DNA from 2 places in the Streptomyces sp. NPDC054786 genome. Region 2 is predicted to be linked to the other one. Evidence: predicted binding sites of a transcription regulator. Region 2 holds the regulator's gene; the other holds the start of a gene.
What was found. The regulator HspR, encoded in region 2, represses chaperone genes until heat shock. The targets are predictions, from matches to a motif close to TTGAGNNNNNNNNNCTCAA.

Region 1: the regulator HspR is predicted to act here: its motif matches at 1,283-1,301, upstream of lon (endopeptidase La).

The regions. Positions count from the first base shown of each region.
Region 1 is NZ_JBSHAW010000029.1:24,171-32,964, forward strand. Features, by position in the region: gene ACWGI6_RS24075 (YfbM family protein) at 1-211, opposite strand, end outside; gene ACWGI6_RS24080 (pentapeptide repeat-containing protein) at 387-1,220, shown strand; gene lon (endopeptidase La) at 1,324-3,783, shown strand; gene ACWGI6_RS24090 (lysozyme) at 3,845-4,705, opposite strand; gene ACWGI6_RS24095 (MarR family winged helix-turn-helix transcriptional regulator) at 4,984-5,487, shown strand; gene ACWGI6_RS24100 (hypothetical protein) at 5,596-6,441, opposite strand; gene ACWGI6_RS24105 (nitrate- and nitrite sensing domain-containing protein) at 7,019-8,794, shown strand, end outside.
Region 2 is NZ_JBSHAW010000008.1:131,344-140,137, reverse strand. Features, by position in the region: gene dnaJ (molecular chaperone DnaJ) at 1-1,081, shown strand, start outside; gene ACWGI6_RS09600 (heat shock protein transcriptional repressor HspR) at 1,083-1,535, shown strand; gene ACWGI6_RS09595 (hypothetical protein) at 1,675-2,079, opposite strand; gene ACWGI6_RS09590 (pyridoxamine 5'-phosphate oxidase family protein) at 2,494-2,898, opposite strand; gene clpB (ATP-dependent chaperone ClpB) at 3,097-5,727, shown strand; gene ACWGI6_RS09580 (YbjN domain-containing protein) at 5,877-6,413, shown strand; gene ACWGI6_RS09575 (pyridoxal phosphate-dependent aminotransferase) at 6,537-7,715, opposite strand; gene ACWGI6_RS09570 (hypothetical protein) at 8,030-8,794, shown strand, end outside.

The DNA of each region.
Region 1 (8,794 bases), on a different contig from region 2:
GGACGATGTCCAACGGGAAGGCCGCCCGGCGCAGCAGGAATCCGAGGGCGTCCCAGGCCTTGTCGATGTCCATGCAGCGCGCCAGCGCGGGCTGTGGACACTCCGCGGCCTCCGCCTCCATCCGCCCGCCGACCAGCTCAAGCGCCCACGCGGGATCGCCGAGGGCGCGGTCGAGTTCGGCAGGTGTGAGGCGTGCGTACTCTCCGATCATGCTCATGGTCCCGAGGCTAGGGGCGACCACTGACAACGCCCGCTGCCGGAGAGCCCGTTGCCCTCCCGCAGCGAGCGAATCCGGCCAGACGCGGTGCACCGCCGCCGGCTGGGAGAATGGTGGCTCCTTCCGAGCGCGGCCCCGTGCGGCGCTCGCCGGCCGCAGGAGAAGCACCTTGTCCCCAGACCGTGAGCAACCGATTCCGGACACCGTCGATCTCGGCCTGCAGTCCGACTGCGGCAGCTGCTTCGGGCTCTGCTGTGTCGCGCTGCCGTTCGCGGCCTCGGCGGACTTCGCGATCGACAAGGACGCCGGCCGGCCCTGCCCGAATCTGCAGACGGACTTCCGCTGCGGCATCCACACCGACCTTCGCCCGCGCGGCTTCTCCGGCTGCACCGTCTACGACTGCTTCGGCGCCGGGCAGAAGGTCTCCCAGGTCACCTTCGGCGGGCAGGACTGGCGGCAGGCCCCGGGGACGGCCCGGCAGATGTTCGACGTCTTCCCCGTCATGCGGCAGCTGCACGAACTCCTCCGGTACCTGGCCGAGGCGCTGACCCGGCCGGCGGCCCGCCCGGTACACGCCGACCTGCGGGCCGCGCTGGAGAAGACCGAACGCCTCACCCGCGGCAGCGCCCAGGAGCTCACGGCGCTCGATGTGCCGGCCCACCGGGGCGAGGTCAATGCCCTGCTGCTGCGTACCAGCGAACTCGTACGGGCCGCGGTCCCGGGCCGCACGAAGGAGCGGCGGGGCGCCGATCTCATGGGGGCCCGCCTCAAGGGTGCCCGCCTCCGGGGCGCCAACCTCCGCGGGGCCTGTCTCATCGCCGCCGATCTCAAGGGCGCCGATCTGCGCACGGCGGACCTGATCGGTGCCGATCTGCGGGACGCGGACCTGGGCGGTGCCGACCTCACCGGCGCCCTCTTCCTCACCCAGCCGCAGCTCAACGCGGCCAAGGGCGACGCCGCGACCAAGCTGCCGGATGCCTTGTCCCGCCCCGCCCACTGGTAGCGCGCCGCGAGTGATCGCTCACAGCGAACGCACCTGGGGGAACATCTCCCCTCCCGGCTGCATTGAGTGAGTAAAGCTCAACTTGTTTGCCGAAGGGGAGATCATGGCTTCGACGTCCACATCGCTCACTCTGCCCGTGCTGCCCCTCGATGACGAGGTCGTGCTCCCCGGCATGGTGGTGCCTCTGGACCTGTCCGACCCGGACGTACGAGCCGCGGTGGAGGCCGCGCAGGCCGCCGCCACCTCGGGTAACAAACCTCGGGTGTTGCTTGTGCCCCGCGTCGACGGGACATACGCCGGCATCGGCACGCTCGGACGGATCGAGCAGGTCGGGCGGCTGTCCGACGGCGATCCCGGCGCGCTGATCCGGGGCCTGGGCCGGGTACGCATCGGTTCCGGCACGACCGGCCCCGGAGCCGCGCTCTGGGTGGAGGGCACCACCGTCGAGGAGACGGTCCCCGATCCGCTGCCCGGTGCGGTGGCCGAACTCGTCACGGAGTACAAGGCGCTGGCCACCAGCTGGCTGCGCAAGCGCGCTGCCTGGCAGGTCGTCGACCGCGTCCAGCAGATCGAGGACGTGCCGACGCTGGCCGACAACTCCGGCTACTCGCCGTTCCTGACCACCGAACAGAAGGTCCAGCTGCTGGAGACCGTCGATCCGGTCGCGCGGCTGAAGTTCGCCACCGAGACGCTGCGCGAGCACCTCGCCGAGCAGGACGTCGCCGAATCCATCGCCAAGGACGTCCAGGAAGGCGTCGACAAGCAGCAGCGTGAGTTCCTGCTGCGGCGGCAGCTGGAGGCGGTCCGTAAGGAACTCGCCGGGCTCAACGGCGATCCGGAGGACGAGGGCGAGGACTACCGCGCCCGGGTCGAGGCCGCCGACCTGCCGGAGGACGTCCGCAAGGCCGCCCTCAAGGAGGTCGACAAGCTGGAGCGGTCCAGCGACCAGAGCCCCGAGGGCTCCTGGATCCGCACCTGGCTGGACACCGTCCTGGAACTGCCGTGGAACGAACGGACCGAGGACGCCTACGACATCGCCGGCGCCAAGGCGGTCCTGGACGCCGACCACTCGGGCCTGGAGGACGTCAAGGAGCGGATCACCGAATACCTGGCCGTCCGCAAGCGGCGGGCCGAGCGGGGGTTCGGGCTCGTCGGCGGGCCGTCGAAGGAGACCTCGCGCAGCGACGCGGGCAAGAGTGGCGGTGGGCGACGGGCCGGCGGAGCCGTGCTGGCGCTCGTCGGGCCGCCCGGTGTCGGCAAGACCTCGCTCGGTGAGTCCGTCGCGCGGGCCATGGGGCGCACCTTCGTCCGTGTCGCGCTCGGCGGCGTCCGGGACGAGGCGGAGATCCGCGGCCATCGCCGTACCTATGTCGGCGCGCTGCCCGGCCGGATCGTCCGGGCCATCAAGGAGGCCGGGTCGATGAACCCGGTGGTGCTGCTCGACGAGATCGACAAGGTGGGCTCCGACTTCCGCGGCGACCCCGCCGCCGCCCTCCTGGAGGTCCTGGACCCGGCGCAGAACCACACCTTCCGGGACCACTACCTGGAGGTCGAACTCGACCTCAGCGATGTGGTCTTCCTGGCCACCGCCAACGTCCTCGAAGCCATCCCCGAGCCGCTGCTCGACCGGATGGAGCTGGTCCGCCTGGACGGCTACACCGAGGACGAGAAGGTCGTCATCGCCCGGGACCACCTGCTGCCGCGCCAGTTGGAGCGGGCCGGTCTGGAGACCGGCGAGGTGACCCTGGAGGACGACGCGCTGCGCAAGCTGGCGGGCGAATACACCCGCGAGGCGGGCGTACGGAATCTGGAGCGCGCGGTCGCCAGGCTGCTGCGCAAGGTCGCCGCACAGCATGAACTCGGCCGGCAGGAGCTGCCGTTCACGGTCGGTGCGGACCAGCTGCGCCCGCTGATCGGGCGGCCGCACCACACCCCCGAGTCGGCACAGGACCCGGCCGAGCGGCGCACCGCGGTGCCCGGTGTGGTCACCGGCCTCGCGGTCACCGGCGCCGGCGGCGATGTGCTCTATGTGGAGGCGTCGCTCGCCGATCCGGAGACCGGGGGGTCCGGGCTCCAGCTGACCGGCCAGCTCGGCGATGTCATGAAGGAGTCCGCGCACATCGCGCTGTCCTTCCTGCGCTCCCACGGTGCGGAACTGGAACTTCCGGTCGCCGACCTGAAGGAGCGGGGAGTGCATCTGCACGTACCGGCGGGCGCCGTTCCCAAGGACGGACCGAGCGCGGGCGTGACGATGACGACGGCCCTGGCCTCGCTGCTGTCGGGCCGGCAGGTCCGGCCGGATGTGGCGATGACCGGTGAGGTCTCGCTGACCGGGCGGGTGCTGCCGATCGGCGGCGTCAAGCAGAAGCTGCTGGCGGCGCACCGTGCCGGGATCACCACCGTGGTCATCCCCAAGCGCAATGAACCCGACCTGGACGAGGTGCCGGCCGAGATCCTCGAAGCCCTGGAGGTCCACCCGGTCGCAGATGTCCGCCAGGTGCTGGAGCTGGCGCTGACCCCCGCCTCGAACGGGGCCGCTCCGGAGGTACCGGTCGCGGCGTGAGGTCGACGGCGGCCGGTCCGGCTCCCCGGAAGGGGGCCGGGCCGGCCGCCGCATGGGTGCATCAGCCGTTGGCGAGCGCCTTGAGACGGTCCATCGTGCCGTTGAAGCGGTTGTGGTCCCCGACCGTTGGGCCGGTCGAGGTGTACTGCCAGATGGTGTGGAAGCCCCAGCCGGCCGGGAGTTCGCCGACCGAGGAGCCGTAGCGCGGTATCCACAGCGGGTTGACGGAGCCGAAGGCGGCGGAGTTGCCGGTGCACTGCTTCCACCAGCTGGTGGAGGTGTAGATGACGGCGTCCCGGCCGGTACGCGCCTTGTAGGTGGCGAACCAGTCCTTCATCCAGTTGACCAGGCCGGCCGCACTCAGCCCGTAACAGGTCGCGCCGTAGGGGTTGTACTCCATGTCGAGCGCGCCGGGCAGCGTCCTGCCGTCCTTGGACCAGCCGCCGCCGTGGCCGACGAAGTAGGTGGCCTGGGCGGCACCGCTGGAGGTGTCGGGCGTGGCGAAGTGGTACGCGCCCCGGATCATGCCGGCGTTGTAGGAGCCGTTGTACTGCTGCGCGAAGGACGGATTGGTGTAGCTGGTGGACTCCGTCGCCTTCACATAGGCGAAGCGGACGCCGCTGTTCCAGAGCGTCGGCCAGGCGACACTGCCGTTGTGGCTGCTGACGTCCACCCCTTCGACGGACGCCGCGAGCGAGGACGCCGGTGGCGCGACGCCGGCCGCGGTGCCCTCGTGCCGGGCGATCTGCGAACCGGCCCAGTCCTGGCCGGGGTGGCTGGGCTCGGGGGCGTGCCGGGTGGCCGCGGCGCCGGCGGCGCCCGGCAGCCCGAGGAGGAGGGAGAGGGCCGCGAGAAGAACCCCGGCCACGGCCGCGAAGGACCGTGCGGGGCGGTGGGGGGAGCCGGATCTGAGCACGGACATACGTGCCTCCGAAGATCTCGGTGGGTGTGACCTGAGGGGGGAGGAGCTGAGGCATGACGCAGGCGTGCGAACACGGCGGTGGCCGTGGATGACGCGCGGTGGAACCGTTGACTCCCTGCCGCCGCTTGGTATGGCCATGCCAGAAATGACGATACGCGCGTAGAACGACGTGACAAAAGAGGGTCGCCGGGCTGCCGTTGGTCTAATCCTGCGAAATACTGGCCGAGCTGCGGCTTCGGCCGCCGATGGCGGAAACTTTCAGGTGAGGGAAAGCAGGAATGGGCGCTGACGTGCACAACACCGGAGCCGACGGTACGACGGCGGACGGCGAACCAATTGGTGTGGACCACGTATTTCTGGCCCTGGAACGCGAATTGGCGGTATTTCTCCGCCGGGCCCGTGCCTCTTCCGGCGAATTGGCGCGAGAGGTACATCCCGACCTGGAGCCCTCCGCGTACGGCCTCCTGGTCCGGCTGGCCGACGCCGGCACCCAGCGGGCCACCGGCCTCGCCGGCTTCTTCGGCGTCGGCAAGGCCACGATGAGCCGCCAGCTGCACGCCCTGGAGAAGCTCGGACTCGTCGCCCGCGAACCGGACCCGGCCGACGGCCGTGCGGTCCTGGTGCGCCTCACCGACGAGGGCCGCGAGCGCTTCACCCGCGTCCGCACCGGTCGCCGCGCCCAGTACGCCCGCCGCCTCGCCTCCTGGGACCGCGACGAGGTCGCCGAACTGGCCCGTCTGCTGCACCGGCTGAACACGGAGCAGGAGGGGGAGGAGAGCTGAGGGGCGCCCCCCTGCGGTGCCGTGTCCGGCGCCGCCGTACCCCCGGACCTGCGCCGTCGTCGCGGCGTTCCCCGGCGCCGGGAGAAAATCCCCGCCCGCCGGTCATTGTCACGGCTCCACAAAAATCACCGCCGCGTCATCCCGCGCCTTGCCGCGCGGATACGCCGTGCGCTCCGGGTCCGCCGCCTCCGATGCCCGGACCCGGTCGAGCAGCGCCTGGGGGCCCTGCTCGGTCACCAGGGCCACGCAGTCGGCCCAGGAGCCCTCGTGGAAGACCTCGGCCCAGCGGCTCGCACCGTCGCTGAGCGCGGTCAGGGAGCGCAGGCCGGCACGCGGGGTGCTGCCGGACACCGCGCGGGCGGCCACCGCCGGATCGGCGGCCGCGGTGAAGAAGCCGCCCTCCGTGTTGCGCAGCGCCTCGACCGCACGGGCGTACTTCCGGCCCGCCGCGGCCCGTTCCGCCGAGCCGCGGGGCAGCGCCCGCACGGCGGCGCGCCGTTCTTGGACCGCGGGCGGCAGTTCGTCCAGCCGGGGGTCGCGCACCGGCTGCACCGAGCCGTCCGCCCGCTCCAGGAGGAGAACCGAGTCGGACAGGACGAGGTACTCGACGCTGTCCCCGGACCACCGCGCGGCGACCACGGTTGCCTGCGGAGTGCGGGCGTGAGAAAGGTCACAGGATGCCCGATGGATATCGGCCGTCCGGGAGATGGCCGCGGAGAGAACCTCAGGGAGTGTCATATCCCGGTGTGAAACAGACAGTTCGAGCATTGCGCCACCAAGCCGCGCGGTGAACCACGGCACCGTGTGGCGGCAGCCGTAGTCCTCCTCGGGGGGCGTCACACCGTCCAGGAGGACGAGAGCTCCGCCCTGGCCGGAGGCCGGCACGGCTACCGATGCGTAGTCCTCGTTTGGGCGTTGGGGGTCGCCCGGCTCGGTGGCGAGTTCGATGCGCATGGCCGCAAGTCTGCCGGAGGCCCCGTTCCCGCCCCCGGTGACGGCCGCTCGCGGCGGTGCCGGAGTGCGGCCGGGGCGGCGGTGTACGGAAGGTAAGGACCGCGGGTCCGGCGGTCTGCGGGCGCGCATCCTTCCAGGAGCGGGACGCATCTCCAAACCCGTTCGGGGGTTGCGCGAGGTTGCGGTCGAAAAGGTTGGCGCACGGAAGTTGATGGCCAAACTCCGATTGATGTTCACTCGTTCAGGTGGCCGGGCATGTGTTGCCGAGCCACTGCGCGGTGCCGGTGGAATGGTCGTTGCCCGGATCATCGGGGTGGGGCCAGGACATTCGTCGCGACGCGCAGAGCCGGGCCGTTTCCCCTCGCGGAAGTGTGTACTGCTGCGGTCTTCGCGCAGATCCGCCCCGTGAGCGGAGAGCGAGCCGGGTCCGCGACGCCATATGGCGTGGACAGGCGAGACAGGAATGCGAGCAGCGGTGCGGAAGATGCGGCTTCGAGGCGGCGCAAGGAAGCCGGGATCACCGGCCGGTTCGGTCTCGGGACCGAGCACGGGCTCGGGTCCTGGTAAGGGTCCGGGCATGACGGACGGCGGCGAGGACCGCGTGGGACGGCGTCCCGCGCGCGTGCGCAACCGGCTCGTCGGGGCGGTGGCCGTCGTTGCCGCCGCCGTCCTCGGCGCCGGTGCCCCCGGGCTGATGACCACGGCCGACAACGCCAACAACAGCCAGCAACTGGTCGATCTCGCCCAGCTCAACGCCCACGCCATCGCGCTGGCGCACTCCCTGGCCGATGAACGCGACGGTATGACCGCATACGTCGCCACGGGGCACGGCAGCCGTACGGCGGCGGGGCTGGGCAACACCGCGGCCAACGGCGCCAACGCCGCGGGGACGGACGATGCCGCGACCTCCCGGGCCCAGCGCGCCCGTGTGGACCGGCAGATCGGCGAGCTGCGCTCCGAGGCCCAGGGCGCCGCGGGCGATACCGCCGCGTACAAGGCCGCCGCCAAGCTTCTGGGTGCACTGCCGCAAACCCGTCAAAAGGCGCTGTCCAGGGGCGGATCGGCCGAGCAGATCCAGCACGCCTACACCCAGGCCGTCCAGGCACTCGGTGCGATCAGCGACGACATCGCCCGTGGACTGCCCGCCCGTGCGGACTCCACCGACGCCGACACCCGCGCGCTGCCCGCCCTCGGCCGTGCCACCGAACAGGCCGCGGGCACCCGGGCCCTGCTGCTCGCCGGGCTCAAGGCGGGGGGCAGCCAGCCCCGGCTGACGGCCCTCGCCCAGGTCGCACACGTCCGCGAACAGGGCGCGCTGGGCGACTTCCAGCAGGCCGCGAGCCAGGGTGCCCGGGACCGTTATGTCCGCACCGTCAACGGCGCGGACGTCAACACCGCCGAGCGTTATCTGGCCCGGCTGACCGACCAGCCCCGCCTGGACACCGCCGATCTGCGGCTCAGCCGCTCGCGGGTCCAGAACACGCTCACCAGCCGCATCGGGCTGATGCGCGGCGTCGAATCCGCCATGGCCACCGCCGACATCCAGCGCCTCGGCGCGCTGCGCGACGACGACGTGACGGAGCTGGAGATCCGCATCGGCCTGGAAGGGCTGTGCCTGCTGCTGGCCGTCGGCGCCGGCGTCTGGGCCGCCCGCTCCCTGACCCAGCCGCTCGCCGCGCTGCGGATCGGCGCCAAGCGGCTGGCCGCCGACCCCGCGCACGAGGAGCCCATCACCTACAAGGGCCGCAACGACGAATTCGCCACCGCCGTGCAGTCCGTCAATGCGCTGCACGCCCAGGTCGGCGAGCTGGGGCGGCGCACCGCCGAGCTGGAGGGCGAGCGCAAGCGGCTGGTCGGCGGCCGGCAGCGGCTGGTGGCCGAGCGCGAGGTGCTCCAGGAGCAGGGCGAGGCCCTCAAGGAGGAGATCGCCGATCTCACCGAGCGGCTGGCGGCCCTGCACGCCGGTGTGCACGGCCGGTTCGTCAACCTCTCGCTGCGCACCCTCGGCCTCGTGGAGCGCCAGCTCGGCGTCATCGAGTCGCTGGAGGAGAGCGAGCACGACCCGGAGCGGCTGGAAACCCTCTTCAAGCTGGACCACTTCGCCGCGCGGATGCGCCGCAACAGCGAGAACCTCCTCGTTCTGGCGGGCGCGGAGCAGTACGGCACCAGCCACCAGGGGCCGGTACCGCTGCTGGATGTGCTGCGTGCCGCGATCAGCGAGATCGAGCGCTACGAGCGGGTGCGTATCCAGTCGCTGCCGCCGCACTCCCAGGTCGCCGGCTTCGCGGCGGACGACATCAGCCATCTGGTCGCCGAACTCCTGGAGAACGCCACCGCGTTCTCGCCGCCGAAC
Region 2 (8,794 bases):
CAAGCTCGCCCGCGAGTTCCACCCGGACGCCAACAAGGGTGACGCCAAGGCCGAGGAGCGCTTCAAGGAGATCTCTGAGGCCAACGACATCCTGGGCGACAGCAAGCGCCGCAAGGAGTACGACGAGGCGCGCACGCTGTTCGGCAACGGCGGCTACCGGCCGGGTCCGGCCGGCGGCGGCTCCTTCAACTTCGACCTGGGCGACCTCTTCGGGGGCACGCAGGGTCAGGGTGGCGGGGGCGGGGGCTTCGGCGGCGGGCTCGGGGACGTCTTCGGCGGCCTGTTCAACCGCGGCGGCGCCGGTACGCGTACCCACGCGCGCCGCGGCCAGGACATCGAGTCCGAGGTGACGCTCAGCTTCACCGAGGCGGTCGACGGGGCCACGGTCCCGCTGCGGATGTCCAGCCAGGCGCCGTGCAAGGCGTGCTCGGGCACCGGCGACAAGAACGGGACCCCCCGGGTCTGCCCGACCTGTGTCGGCACCGGCCAGGTCAGCCGGGGCGCGGGCGGCGGCTTCTCGCTCACCGACCCGTGCGCCGACTGCAAGGGCCGGGGCCTGATCGCCCAGGACCCCTGCGAGGTCTGCAAGGGCAGCGGTCGCGCGACCAGTGCCCGCACGATGCAGGTCCGTATCCCCGCGGGCGTCTCGGACGGGCAGCGCATCCGGCTGCGCGGCAAGGGCGCTCCGGGCGAGCAGGGCGGTCCGGCCGGCGATCTGTACGTGGTCGTGCATGTCGACGCCCACCCGGTCTTCGGCCGCAAGGGCGACAACCTCACCGTCTCGGTGCCGGTCACCTTCCCGGAGGCCGCCCTGGGCGGCGAGATCAAGGTGCCGACGCTGGGCGGTCCGCCGGTGACGCTGAAGCTGCCGGCCGGCACCCCCAACGGGCGCACCATGCGTGCCCGGGGCAAGGGTGCGACCCGTAAGGACGGCACCCGAGGTGATCTGCTGGTCACCATAGAGGTGCTGGTCCCCGGTGACCTCAGCGACAAGGCGAAGGAGTCGCTGGAGTCCTATCGCGAGGCGACCGCGGGCCCGGACCCGCGGGCGGAGCTGTTCCAGGCCGCGAAGGGAGCTTGAGATGGACAGCCGGGGCGGGCAGCGTCGTAACCCCTATGAACTGACCGAAGAGTCGCCGGTGTATGTCATCTCCGTCGCGGCTCAGCTCTCCGGCCTGCATCCGCAGACCCTTCGTCAGTACGACCGGCTGGGGCTGGTCTCGCCCGACCGCACGGCCGGGCGGGGCCGCCGCTATTCGGCCCGGGACATCGAACTGCTCCGTACGGTGCAGCAGTTGTCCCAGGACGAGGGCATCAACCTCGCCGGCATCAAGCGCATCATCGAGCTGGAGAACCAGGTCGCGGCCCTGCAGCAGCGGGTCATCGAGCTGCAGGGCGCCCTGGAGGGCGCGGCCAGCACGATGCAGCAGCGGGAGGCGGCGGTGCACGCCTCCTATCGGCGTGATCTGGTGCCGTATCAGGATGTGCAGCAGACCAGCGCGCTGGTGGTGTGGCGGCCCAAGCGGTCGGAGTGATCCGGCCGGCCGGGGCGTGAGCACCCGGCGCGTGACATGGCAAAGGGCCGGGGAAACCCGGCCCTTGTCGCGTCAGCGGTGTGCGCCGCCGCCGCGGGAGTCCCTCCTGCGTGCGTCCGTCGTCCGCGGCCGCTCCGGCTCAGCAGCCGTTGTACCCCGCCGTCGGCATCGACAGCCTGCGGTGCACATGTGACCTCATCGCCAGGGTGTAGACCGGCTCGTCGAGGTCGGCGGTCTCCAGGCGTACCCCGGCAGCGGCGCACCGCTCGGTGAACTCGGCGGTGCCGTCGATGGCGTTCTCCAGCGCCCGGCGGTTGGGCGTCACGAACACATCCACCAGGCCCTCTTCGACATCGCGCCACAGTGCGCCGTGGTCGGCGCGCAGGTGGTGCAGGCTGAGCCGGCAGGTCAGGTGGTAGTCACGGGCTGCCGCCCACTGTGTGCACATGTCGTGCTGGCTGCGGTCATCGACCAGGAACGGATCCTCGTCCAGCTCGGACAGCGGCATCAGGCAGGCGATCGCCGTCACTCGGACCGAGTTCATCGTGTCCTCCGGGGCGTGGCGACTGTGGGGGCGACGATACCCCCGCGGGTGCCTCGTGGAGGAGGGGCTGTACCGGGCGGCGAAGCGTAACCGCAGGCGTGGCAGATCTTCCAGCCGTCCTGGTTGACCGCCAGTTGGCCGCCGCAGCGCGGGCAGAGCTCGGCGTGCGGGTGCGGCCGGGCGGGGGAGGGACGGCGCGGAACGGTCGTCACGATGTGCCATGCCGACGCCATGAGGCCTCCAGCTGCCGTCTTTTGCCTGGGGCAGGCCCGATGCCGTCCGTCGTTGCACGGAGCTGTTCGGTTCCCGTCGCTCTTGAGTACCAGGTGGACGGCGTACAGCGGAGCGGGAGGGTCCGTTTTCAGCCAGGGGGCCGGTGGGCTCGGCGGACGTGGGGGCGGCGGGGGCCGGCCCTCAGGCCCGCCCCATCGCCTTGGTCACCGAGATCTCGATCATGATGCGATCGGGGTTGGGCGCCGGCGTCCGGCCGTAGCGCTCGGCGTACCGGCCCACCGCGTCGGCCACCGACTCGGTGTCCGTACGCACCCGCGCGATGCCCTCCAGGGTCGCCCAGCGGCCCTTGTCGACCTGGCACACGGCGACGGTGGCGCCGTCCGCCCCGGCGGCGAGGATGTTCTTGACCTTGGCGCTGTCCTTGCGGGTGATGATCCGCGCGATCCGCTGCCCGGCGTCGTAGGTGACGCCTACGGGAACCACATGCGGGGTCCCGTCCGTACGCAGGGTGGTGAGCGTCGGCATCAGGTACTCGCCCCAGAAGGCGAGGTACTCCGGGCTGAGGGCACTGAGGTCATGGGCCATGGGGGCAAGGGTAGTTCGGGGCCCGGGATTCAGCGGAAGCCGAGGCGACCCGGTGGGCGGCTCCCTGAAGCAACCTTGAGTGGAATAGACTCAACTTATCGCACGCCGGCATGAGCAGGATGTGCCGGTCACTGCACGGACGGGGCCCAGACTGGGCGAAGAGGCTGTTCAGGACGAGTCGAGGAGGATCGCGAGGACGTGGACGCCGAGCTGACCAACAAGAGCCGGGAGGCGCTGAGCGCCGCCAACGAGCGGGCGGTCACCGCCGGGCATGCGGACATGACGTCCGCCCATCTCCTGCTCGCGCTGCTGGCCGGGCAGGACAACGAGAACATCATGGACCTGCTGTCCGCCGTCGAGGCGGACGCCGCCGCACTGCGGAACGGAGCCGAGCGGCAGCTCGCCGCGCTGCCCAGCGTGCAGGGCTCGACCGTCGCGCCGCCGCAGCCGGACCGCGATCTGCTCTCCGCCATCGCGGACGCCACCCAGCGCGCCAAGGAGCTCGGTGACGCCTATGTCTCCACCGAGCACCTCCTCATCGGTATCGCCGCCAAGGGCGGGCGCACCGGCGCCCTGCTGGAACAGCAGGGCGCCTCCGCCAAGAAGCTGCTGGCCGCCTTCGAGGCGAGCCGCGGCGGGCAGCGGGTGTCCAACGCCGATCCGGAGGGCACGTACAAGGCGCTGGAGAAGTTCGGTACGGACTTCACGGCGGCCGCCCGCGAGGGCAAGCTCGACCCGGTCATCGGCCGGGACCACGAGATCCGGCGCGTGGTGCAGGTGCTCTCCCGCCGTACGAAGAACAACCCGGTGCTGATCGGTGAGCCGGGCGTCGGCAAGACCGCCGTCGTCGAGGGGCTGGCGCAGCGCATCGTCAAGGGCGATGTGCCCGAGTCGCTGCGCAACAAGCGGCTGGTCGCGCTCGACCTGGGGGCGATGGTCGCGGGCGCCAAGTACCGCGGTGAGTTCGAGGAGCGGCTGAAGACCGTCCTGGCGGAGATCAAGTCCAGCGAGGGCCAGATCATCACCTTCATCGACGAGCTGCACACCGTCGTGGGCGCGGGCGCCGGCGGCGACTCCTCGATGGACGCCGGCAACATGCTCAAGCCGATGCTCGCCCGTGGTGAGCTGCGGATGGTCGGCGCGACGACGCTGGACGAGTACCGCGAGCGCATCGAGAAGGACCCGGCGCTGGAGCGGCGCTTCCAGCAGGTGCTGGTCGCCGAGCCGACCGTCGAGGACACGGTGGCGATCCTGCGCGGGCTCAAGGGCCGCTACGAGGCCCACCACAAGGTGCAGATCGCGGACTCCGCACTGGTCGCCGCCGCCTCCCTCTCCGACCGCTACATCACCTCCCGCTTCCTGCCCGACAAGGCCATCGACCTGGTCGACGAGGCCGCCTCCCGGCTCCGTATGGAGATCGACTCCTCCCCCGTGGAGATCGACGAGCTCCAGCGCGCCGTGGACCGGCTCAAGATGGAGGAGCTGGCGCTGCGGAACGAGACCGACGCCGGCTCGCTCCAGCGGCTGGAGAAGCTGCGCAAGGACCTCGCCGACAAGGAGGAGGAGCTGCGCGGTCTGACCGCCCGCTGGGAGAAGGAGAAGGAGAGCCTCAACCGGGTCGGTGGGCTCAAGGAGAAGCTCGACGAGCTGCGCGGCCAGGCCGAGCGCGCCCAGCGCGACGGCGACTTCGACACCGCTTCCAAGCTGCTCTACGGCGAGATCCCGGGCGTGGAGCAGGCGCTGGAGGAGGCGGCGGCCGCCGAGGCCGAGCAGGAGGCCTCCAAGGAGTCCATGGTCAAGGAGGAGGTCGGTCCCGACGACATCGCGGATGTGGTCGGCGCCTGGACCGGCATTCCGGCCGGCCGTCTGCTGGAGGGCGAGACCCAGAAGCTCCTGCGGATGGAGGAGGAGCTCGGCAAGCGGCTGATCGGCCAGACCGAGGCCGTCCGGTCGGTGTCGGATGCCGTACGCCGTACCCGCGCCGGCATCGCCGACCCGGACCGGCCCACCGGATCGTTCCTCTTCCTCGGCCCGACCGGTGTCGGCAAGACCGAGCTGGCCAAGGCGCTCGCGGACTTCCTCTTCGACGACGAGCGGGCGATGGTCCGTATCGACATGTCGGAGTACGGCGAGAAGCACAGCGTCGCGCGGCTGGTCGGGGCGCCGCCCGGCTATGTCGGCTACGAGGAGGGCGGCCAGCTGACGGAGGCGGTCCGCCGCCGCCCGTACTCCGTCGTCCTGCTGGACGAGGTCGAGAAGGCCCACCACGACGTCTTCGATGTCCTGCTGCAGGTCCTGGACGACGGCCGGCTCACGGACGGCCAGGGCCGCACGGTCGACTTCCGCAACACCATCCTCATCCTGACCTCCAACCTCGGCTCCACCTTCCTGATGGACCCGCTGCTCAAGGAGGACCAGAAGAAGGAGAAGGTGCTGGAGACGGTCCGGAGCTCCTTCCGGCCCGAGTTCCTCAACCGGCTCGACGACGTGGTGGTCTTCCACCCGCTCGGCACGGACCAGCTCCAGCGGATCGCCCGGATCCAGCTCGACCACCTGCAGCGCCGCCTCGGCGACCGCCGTCTGACACTGGACGTCACCGACCGTGCCCTGACCTGGCTCGCCTGGCTCGGCCAGGAGCCGGTCATCGACGCCCCCGCCCCGGACATGTCCTACGGCGCCCGGCCGCTGCGCCGTCTGGTCCAGACGGCCATCGGCGACCCGCTCGCCCGGGCCATCCTGGCGGGCGACGTGCGGGACGGGGACACCGTGCGGGTGGACGTGGACGGCGATCAGCTGTCGGTGGAGCCGGGCGGGCGGGCCGCGGCCTGACCGGTGCCGGGGGATACGGCTGCGCGGCCCGGCCGTGTCCCTGATCATTTCCTTGACCGACACCTTGCCCGCATCCGCTCCGTCCCGGGTTGCCAGGACGGGGCGGATGTGGGGGAGGATGGCAGGGACCATACGAAGGGAATTCCACGGTGAGCATCGACCCGTCCTCGATTCCGAATTTCGGGGGCCAGCCCGAACCCGAGCCCTCGGGGCCTGAGGGTCCCGTCGTGCCTGACCAGGACCTGGTCAAGCAGCTCCTCGACCAGATGGAGCTGAAGTACGTCGTCGACGAGGAGGGTGACCTCGCCGCTCCGTGGGAGCAGTTCCGCACGTACTTCATGTTCCGGGGCGAGGAGGAGCAGCAGATCTTCTCCGTCCGTACGTTCTACGACCGTGCCCACGGCATCGACGACAAGTCGAAGCTGCTGGAGGCGATCGACGACTGGAACCGCCGGACGCTGTGGCCCAAGGCCTATACCCACACCCATGACGACGGCACGGTCCGTCTGATCGGTGAGGCATCGATGCTGATCGGCACCGGCGTCTCGCTCGAACACTTTGTGTCGAGCACGGTCAGCTGGGTCCGCGCCTCGATCGAATTCGACAAGTGGATCGTCGAGCAGCTCGGCCTGGAGGCCGAGATCGAAGGCGACTCCGACAAGAAGCAGGGTGACGACGAGGCCTGAGCCCCGTCCGTCCCCCACCCACCCCGCTGCGCGGGCCCTTGGAGCGGTTGGCTCCGGGGGCCCGCGTCTGCGTGTCACGGTGCGGGGCGGTCCGGCGGAGCGGTCTGCGGGGCGCGCGGCCCCTCAGAGCTTCTGCAGACGGCTGACCGCCTCCTCCAGAACCTCCACCTGCTTGCAGAACGCGAAGCGGACGTAGGGCGCGCCCTGGTCCTTGTGGTCGTAGAAGACGGCGTTGGGGATGGCGACGACGCCGGCGCGTTCGGGCAGGGCGCGGCAGAAGGCGAAGCCGTCGTCGTGGCCGAGGGGGCGGACGTCGGTGGTGATGAAGTAGGTGCCGGAGGGGCGGAAGACGCCGAAGCCGGCCTCGGACAGCCCGCGGGCCAGGACATCGCGCTTCGACCGCAGATCGTCCCGCAGCTGGGTGTAGTAGCTGTCGGGCAGGGCGAGTGCCTCGGCGACGGCGTACTGGAAGGGCCCGGCGGAGACATAGGTGAGGAACTGCTTGGCCGAGCGGACCGTGCTGACCAGCTCCGGAGCTGCGGTGACCCAGCCGACCTTCCAACCGGTGAAGGAGAAGGTCTTGCCGGCCGAGCCGATGGTGACGGTGCGTTCGCGCATTCCGGGGAACGACGCGAGGGGGAGGTGCTCGCCCTCGAACACGAGGTGCTCGTAGACCTCGTCGGTGATGACGAGGAGATCGTGCTCGCAGGCCAGGCGGGCGATCTCGGCGAGCTCCTCGCGGGACAGCACGGTGCCGGTGGGGTTGTGCGGAGTGTTGAGCAGGATCAGGCGGGTGTCGGCGGTGATGGCGTCCCGCAGTTCGTCCAGGTCGAGGCGGTAGGCACCGGACCCGGGGTCCGCGCGCAGGGTCACCGGGACGCGGCGGCCGCCCGCCAGCGCGATGCAGGCCGCGTACGAGTCGTAGTACGGCTCCAGCGCGATGACCTCGTCGCCCGGCTCCAGCAGCGCCAGCAGGGCGGCGGCGATGGCCTCGGTGGCGCCCGCGGTGACCAGGACCTCGGTGTCGGGGTCGTAGGAGAGTCCGAGGTGTCCGTAGAAGCGCTGCTGATGGGCGGCGACGGCGGTGCGCAGCTCGGGGATGCCGGGGCCGGGTGGGTACTGATTGCCGCGGCCGTCGCGCAGGGCGCGCACCGCTGCCTCCCTGACCTCTTCCGGTCCGTCGGCGTCGGGGAAGCCCTGGCCGAGGTTGATGGAGCCGGTCCGTACGGCGAGTGCCGACATTTCGGCAAAGATCGTGGTGCCGAATTCGGCGAGGCGGCGGTTCAGCAGCGGTCGGTCCATGGGCGCCATCCTCCGTCGAACCTCTGGAATTCCTCAACTCACGTACGGGCGTGGGGGCCTGCGGTGACGCCCGAGGTAGGGCTTCTGACCTGCGGCGGAGTCGTCGTTGGTGGTCGTTGTCGGTCCTTGCCGGCCTTCCTTCGACGGCCCACAGACGGCCCGGCGTCTGAGCCCGCTCCTTCCTGCTCACCAGGAGGCAAAGCAAGGCTGAGGCACTCTCTAAGCGTGCGCAAGGGCAGATTACAGACTCTGGTTTGGCTAGAAGCGCGGCACTCTGTTCCGCCTGGTGGTCGTCGCCGCGAAGATGTCTGGTCATGAAGGAACTTGTTCTCGCCCTGGTGGCTGCGGCGTTCGGCCTGGCTGGCACAGTCGTTGGCGCGCGGGCCGCAAAGAAGGGGGCCTTGATCAGTGCACAAGTTGCCTTGCAGCAAGTTCGCGATCAAGCCGACGTCGATCAAGCCCACTGGCTTCGGGAGCAGCGTTTTCAGGCGTACGAAGGCTTCCTAGCGGCCTGGGACGAGTGTCTTCGCATCCTTCACTCCGTGGGTCTGCCGGGGGACTCCGAGTCGCCGGGGCCCAACCCGCTGAAGGAAGCTGCTGGGCGCATGACAGAGCGGGCTCGGAGGATCGACATCCTGGGCCCCTCAGAGGTGGCTCAGGCTGCGGAGGAGCTCGCCGACAGCATTCGGCGTGACGTAGACATCGCTACCGAATTGCTGAAAATCCTAGAGTCTTACGTTCCGGCTGGCAGACGTATAGCGAACGAGACAGGGCCAGCGATGAGTGCCGCTGCGGAGGCCATGAACGAAGCCACAAGGCAGATGCAAGAGATGGTCGCGGAACCCGAGGAGATCGGTCGAGTGCCCCAAGGAGCGGCCGCGTTGTTCGAGAGCTTCGAGCGGGCTGAGGAACTCGCTGAGGCTGCGATCTCTCGCGGAAACGCAGACTTGGAAGAGTTCGAAGGGTTCCTTGAACGAGCAGCGGTGATCGTCGACGACCTGAAGCGCAACCAGGCAGCGCGCGAACGTACTCGTGACCAGTTCACGACCGCGGCGCGTCACACGCTCGCCTCTGCAACC